DNA from 3 places in the Pantoea sp. NSTU24 genome. Region 1 is predicted to be linked to each of the others. Evidence: predicted binding sites of a transcription regulator. Region 1 holds the regulator's gene; each other region holds the start of a gene.

Region 1 (2,269 bases):
GCCCCCTGCTTGCTGCGCAGCCAGCTGATATCAATTCGCGTGCCTGCTGGCGTGTGATTGACGGCGTTGTAAACCAGATTGGAGATGGCGCTGCGCAGCTGCTCATCGTTGCCGAACACCTTAAGGTGAGGATCGGTATGGAAATGAATCTCGTGGCGTCCGCCGCTCAGCGTTGCCGCCTCATGCTGCAGCAGTTTCAGCATCACCGGCACATCCACCTTCTCTTTCAGATCGATGGCCGGCGCGGCCTCGATACGTGACAGCGTCAGCAACTGCTTAACCAGACTGTCCATCCGCCGTGTCTGCTCCGACATAGTGTGTAGCGCCTTGCTGCGTGAAGGCTCGCTCATCACCGCGTCATTCATCATTTCCAGATAGCCCTGCAGCACCGTGAGCGGTGTGCGCAATTCATGGCTGACGTTGGCAAAGAAGTTGCGCCGGGCCCCTTCCAGCTGATGCATCTGCGTGACGTCGCGCGCCACCAGCAGCCACTGCCCCTCGCTGTAGGGCATCACGCGAAATTCCATGTGCAGTTTGTTGTTGAGTACCAGCGTCAGCGGCTTATCAAAATCACGCTGACGGAGGTAGCGTGAGAATTCCGGATAACGCAGAAGGTTGAGGATATTCTGGCCATTATCTTCCGGCCAGCGCAGGCCAAGATGCTGCTGCGCCAGTCCATTGCACCAGAAAATGGTCCCCTCTTCGGTGGTCAGAATCACGGCATCCGGCAACGACTCGGCCCCGCTGCGGAAGCGCTTAATCAGATTACCCAGTTCACGCCGCCGCCGCCGGTTTCGCAGCTGCATCTGATAGAGGCCATAAAACAGCGGCTCCCAGCTGGCACGCCCGGTGGGCGGCGTCATGGTCCGGTCAAGCCACAGCCAGTGCGACAGCCGCATGAGATTGTGAAAATGCCACAACAGCACCGTCAGCACGCTCAGCAGCAGCCACCAGGACAGACCGCCGAACAGCAGGCCCAGCAGCAGCCCGGGCAGGCAGGCCAGCAGCAGTTCTGCGAGTAATCTCTTCCAGGAGAGGCGTTCCAGCACGGTAACAGCTCCGTTTAGTAGCGGGCAGAGAAACGATACCCTGTTCCACGAACGGTTTGTACCATGCGATCGTGGCCGGAGACTTCCAGCGCTTTACGTAAACGGCGAATATGAACATCGACCGTGCGATCTTCCACATAGACATTGGTCCCCCAGACATGGTTGAGCAGCTGTTCGCGGCTGTAAACCCGTTCCGGGTGGGTCATAAAGAAGTGCAGCAGCTTATATTCGGTGGGGCCCATCTCCAGTGGCGTGCTTTCGGACATGACGCGATGTGAAGAGGGATCCAGACTAAGCCCCTGTATTTCAATCACCTCTTCCACGGCCATTGGCGAAATACGCCGCATCACCGCTTTAATTCGCGCCATCAGCTCTTTCGGTGAAAACGGCTTGGTGATGTAATCATCGGCGCCCACTTCCAGCCCGCGAACCCGATCTTCCTCTTCGCCGCGCGCAGTGAGCATCATCACCGGGATATCGCGCGTCATCGCTTCGCGTTTCAGGTGTTTGATAAACTGGATACCACTGCCGCCAGGTAACATCCAGTCCAGCAAAATCAGGTCGGGCCAGGGTTCAATCAGCTTGCCCACGGCGCTGTCATAATCTTCCGCCTCAATCGGCTGATAGTCGTTCTGCTCCAGAACAAAACACAACATTTCGCGGATGGGGGCTTCATCCTCCACAACCAGAATGCGCTTAGCCATTATTACTCCTGCAGATTATGACGGCTGTCACTGAGATTCGCGGCGCCATTATGCGTCAGTTTTGTGACACTTTTATGAAAAACATAACCTGCCTGTAACCTGCTTGAAAATCATTTATGACAGGGCCACGACATTTTTTTGCTTTGGCCGCAGAGCCCGTATAATCGCCGGGCGAATCACAACGGCAGGGATTTATCATGCGCATTATTCATACTGCGGACTGGCATCTGGGGCAGTTCTTCTATAACAAAAGCCGGGCGGCGGAACATCAGGCGTTTCTCGACTGGCTGTTGATCCAGATTGAACAGCATCAGGTGGATGCGCTGATTATCGCGGGCGATCTGTTCGACACCGGAACGCCGCCCAGCTATGCCCGCGAGATGTTCAACCGCTTTGTGGTGGCGCTGCAGCCCACGGGCTGCCAGCTGGTCGTGCTGGCGGGCAACCACGACTCCGTGGCCACGCTGAATGAGTCGCGTGAACTGCTCGCCTGCCTTAATACGCGGGTGATCGCCA
Region 2 (2,269 bases), 2.8 Mb from region 1:
CGGCGGCGTCACTTTCTTCTCCGGCGACCATCTCTATGCTGACAATACCGGTATCATTCTGTCAGAAGATGCGCTGGATATCGAATAGCGCGCCAATGAAAACGGGTGCCAGAGCACCCGTTTTTCACGTCAGCTGAGGCTTCAAACCTCTTCCATTTTTCCCAGCAGGGCACGCAGACGTTCCTGCCACACATGCTGTTCTTCTTTCAGGTGCTGATTTTCACGCATCAGCGCATCGTGGTTGCCCGCGACCTGTTGCGCATCGTTACGCAGTGAGTTGTTCTGCTCTTTCAGCTCTTCGATTTCCATCTGCAACAGGGTGATGGTATCAATCGCCTGCTGTACTTTCGCTTCCAGTTTCTCAAACACTTCAAATGACATCGTTCTGACCTCTCCTAAATTCCTGCAAGGCGTTGATGATGCCAGCTTAAGCCAGCAACGTTGTCCCGATTGTATGTAGCCTCACCCCGCAAGTCCAGCAACGTGGCCACCGTGAGCGCAGTCTGTAACACTTTTCAGTCAATCCCTGAATCCGGGTGGCGCTTGTGGTGGTGGCCTGCTGACTGAGGCCCGATCAAGCCGCTACAAGGCGCGAATTGTGGTTAAAGAAAGCCGGAATACGCGAAATCGCGCATTTTTATGACACAGTACACAAAAAATGATTTCGCTATTTCTCGTTTATGTTCGTTAACGATAAATTCACATCAGCCCTACATCAAAGCTGGGTGACTCATGGACTGAGAACAAAAACTGATAAAATTTAACCTCGCTTCAGGAACCACTATTATGAGTCAGACAACTAACACGCTCAAAGGTCAGTGTATTGCCGAATTTCTGGGGACCGGCTTGATAATCTTCTTTGGCGCAGGCTGTGTAGCTGCTCTGAAACTCGCCGGTGCCGCTTTCGGTCAGTGGGAAATCTGCATTATCTGGGGCTTAGCCGTCTCAATGGCTGTGTATCTTACTGCAGGCGTGTCGGGCGCGCACCTGAACCCTGCTGTAACCATCGCGCTCTGCCTGTTCGCCAGCTTCGACGGCCGTAAAGTTCTGCCCTACATTCTGGCGCAGGTCGCGGGTGCATTCTGCGCGGCCGCGCTGGTTTATGGTCTTTACTACAGCCTCTTTTTCGATTACGAGCAGAGTCATCAGATGGTGCGCGGCACCGTTCAGAGTCTGGATCTGGCGGGCATCTTCTCTACCTATCCTAATCCACACATCAGCGTCGGTCAGGCGTTCCTGGTCGAAATAGTCATCACCGCTGTACTGATGGCGGTGATTATGGCGCTGACCGACGATGGTAACGGCGTTCCGCGTGGCCCGATGGCGCCGCTGCTGATTGGTCTGCTGGTTGCTGTTATCGGCGGCTCAATGGGTCCACTGACCGGCTTCGCCCTGAACCCGGCTCGTGATTTCGGACCAAAGCTGTTCGCCTTCATCGCAGGCTGGGGTAACGTGGCTTTCACCGGTGGTAAAGATATTCCTTACTTCCTGGTCCCTGTTTTTGGCCCGCTGGTCGGAGCCTGCCTGGGAGCAGTGGGATATCGCACGCTGATTGGTCGCTACCTGCCAGGTGCTGCAGCACCTGCAAACGCCCCGGCAGAAAAACCCGTTGCACGTGCTCAGCAGCGTAAAGCGTAAGTTTCACCTTTTATCATCAGGACTGAATTTATGACTACCACAACAGATAAAAAGTATATTGTCGCGCTCGATCAGGGCACGACCAGTTCACGCGCCGTGATCCTCGATCACGACTCCAATATCGTCGCGGTATCGCAGCGCGAATTCACCCAGATCTACCCGAAAGCGGGCTGGGTTGAGCATGACCCGATGGATATCTGGGCGTCGCAAAGTTCGACGCTGGTAGAAGTGCTGGCACATGCCGACATCCGCTCCGATGAGATTGCCGCCATCGGCATCACAAACCAGCGTGAAACCGCGATTGTCTGGGAAAAAGAGACCGGTAAGCCGATCTATAACGCTATCGTCTGGCAGGATCCGCGCACCGCAGACTACTGTAACAAACTGAAGAAAGAAGGCCTGGAAGAGTATATCCAGCACACCACTGGCCTGGTGATTAACCCCTACTTCTCCGGCACCAAAGTGAAGTGGATTCTGGATCACGTTGAGGGCGCGCGCGAACGTGCAAAACGCGGCGAGCTGCTGTTCGGCACCGTGGATACCTGGCTGGTCTGGAAAATGACGCAGGGCCGTGTACATATCACCGACTACACCAACGCCTCCCGTACCATGATGTTCAACATTCACAAGC
Region 3 (2,269 bases), 2.9 Mb from region 1:
CAGTAACAGGACAATCAGCGCCGCTAGCCTGACCAGCGCGCCAAAAATTCTGTCACCCTGTTTGCCTGGGGCTTTGAATGCCGGCTTCGTTGCAGCCATAAAAGTCTCGGTCTTCAGAAGTTATCAGGGCGGCATCACGCCGCCCGCAGGATTGACCGGCGCAGTGTCCGGTCAGGGTCGGTCCATTACTGATACAGCGCTTTACCAGAACTGTCTTTGATGTTGGCTTTCCAGGCGGCGCGAATCTGTTCGGTCACGCTATCCGGCAGCGCAGCGTAATCCAGCGCGGTGGCCGTTTTGCTGCCGCTTTTGTACGCCCAGTCAAAGAACTTCAGCACTTCGGCGCCCTTGGCCGCATTCGCCTGATCTTTGTAGATCAGGATGAAGGTGGTTGAGGAGATAGGCCAGGCATCCGTTCCCTTCTGGAAGGTCAGATCCTGTGCGAACGATTTGCTCCAGTCAGCGCCTTTCGCCGCATTGCTGAAGCTGGTTTCGCTCGGCGCGACCGCTTTGCCATCGGCATCCATCAGTCTGGTGTAGGTCAGGTTGTTCTGTTTGGCGTAGGCGTATTCCACATAGCCGATGGAACCCGGCAGACGCTGAACGAAGGCGGCGACGCCGTCATTGCCTTTACCGCCCAGACCGACCGGCCAGTTAACGGTGTTGCCTTTACCAATTTTGCTGTTCCACTCTTCGTTCACTTTCGCCAGATAGCTGGTGAAGACGAAGGAGGTGCCTGAACCGTCAGCGCGGCGTACCACGTTGATGTTGGTTTCCGGCAGTTTCACACCCGGGTTGAGTTTCGCAATCGCCGGGTCGTTCCACTTTTTGATGGTGCCGAGGTAGATATCACCCACGGTTTTGCCATCCAGCGTCAGCTGACCTGACTTGATGCCCGGCAGGTTAACCGCCAGCACCACGCCACCGATTACGGTCGGGAACTGGAACAGGCCATTTTTCTGCAGGTCTTCCTCTTTCATCGGTGCATCTGACGCACCGAAATCCACGGTTTTGGCGATGATCTGTTTCACGCCGCCAGATGAACCGATACCCTGGTAGTTAATTTTGCTACCGGTGGCTTGCTGATATTCTGCTGCCCACTTGGCATAAACCGGCGCCGGGAACGTCCCGCCTGCGCCAGTGAGATCGGTTGCCGCAAAAGCAGAGACCGCGCTTACAGCGAAAGTGGTGGCGAGGAGTCGGGCTACGGTGCTACGCATCAGTGTCATGTTCCCTCCAGGGGAGAAAAGTCAGGCTCGGGGCCGTTTTAGTAAGAGTCAGTGATTGCTGCAGGAGGGAAAATAGGACAGTTTGATGACAGTGAAATGTACGAAATATGACAGTTATATGACAGTGCGCTGAAATGAAGCGGGCCCACGACGGGGCCCACTTTTTTATTCCACGGTAACCGATTTAGCCAGGTTACGTGGCTGGTCGACGTCGGTGCCTTTAATCAGGGCGACGTGATAGGAGAGTAACTGCAACGGCACGGTGTAGAAGATTGGCGCAATCACCTCTTCCACATGTGGCAGCGGGATAATCTTCATCCCGTCGCTGTCGCTGAAGCCCGCATCCTGGTCCGCAAAGACGTAGAGCAGACCACCACGCGCGCGCACCTCTTCGATGTTGGACTTGAGCTTTTCCAGCAGTTCGTTGTTAGGGGCTACCACGATCACCGGCATATCGGCATCGATCAGTGCCAGCGGGCCATGTTTCAGCTCGCCTGCAGCGTAGGCCTCTGCATGAATGTAGGAGATCTCCTTGAGCTTCAGCGCCCCTTCCATCGCGATCGGATACTGATCGCCACGGCCCAGGAACAGCGCGTGATGCTTGTCGGAGAAGCCTTCGGCCAGATTCTCAATCAGCTTATCCTGCGCCAGCATCTGCTCAATGCGGCTCGGCAGCGCCTGCAGCGCATGCACGATCTCATGCTCGGTGTCGGCAGACATCCCTTTCAACCGGCCCAGTTTCGCCACCAGCATCAGCAGCACTGCGAGCTGCGTGGTAAAAGCTTTGGTGGAGGCGACGCCGATTTCGGTGCCCGCTTTGGTCATCAGCGCCAGGTCAGACTCGCGCACCAGGGATGAACCCGCCACGTTGCAGACCGCCAGCGATCCCAGGTAGCCCAGCTCTTTCGAGAGACGCAGCGCCGCCAGCGTATCAGCCGTTTCGCCGGACTGCGACAGGGTAATCAGCAGGCTGTTTTTGCGTACCGCGGATTTGCGATAGCGGAATTCCGAGGCGATTTCCACATCGCAGGGAATGTTGG

The links. Region 1 encodes PhoB, which activates phosphate uptake and scavenging genes when phosphate is short. Its sites were predicted from a motif close to CTGTCATAAAACTGNCNNAT; they were not measured.
Region 2: ACLHDD_RS14940 (MIP/aquaporin family protein) is a predicted target of PhoB. The motif match lies at 627-646, and genes of this name have one in related genera.
Region 3: pstS (phosphate ABC transporter substrate-binding protein PstS) is a predicted target of PhoB. The motif match lies at 1,335-1,354, and genes of this name have one in related genera.

What each region holds. Positions count from the first base shown of each region.
Region 1 covers NZ_JBKIWZ010000001.1:314,760-317,028, reverse strand. Annotated here, with positions in the region: gene phoR (phosphate regulon sensor histidine kinase PhoR) at 1-1,049, opposite strand, end outside; gene phoB (phosphate response regulator transcription factor PhoB) at 1,064-1,753, opposite strand; gene sbcD (exonuclease subunit SbcD) at 1,951-2,269, shown strand, end outside.
Region 2 covers NZ_JBKIWZ010000001.1:3,130,690-3,132,958, forward strand. Annotated here, with positions in the region: gene rraA (ribonuclease E activity regulator RraA) at 1-88, shown strand, start outside; gene zapB (cell division protein ZapB) at 142-381, opposite strand; gene ACLHDD_RS14940 (MIP/aquaporin family protein) at 787-1,638, shown strand; gene glpK (glycerol kinase GlpK) at 1,669-2,269, shown strand, end outside.
Region 3 covers NZ_JBKIWZ010000001.1:3,256,458-3,258,726, reverse strand. Annotated here, with positions in the region: gene pstC (phosphate ABC transporter permease PstC) at 1-99, opposite strand, end outside; gene pstS (phosphate ABC transporter substrate-binding protein PstS) at 186-1,229, opposite strand; gene glmS (glutamine--fructose-6-phosphate transaminase (isomerizing)) at 1,395-2,269, opposite strand, start outside.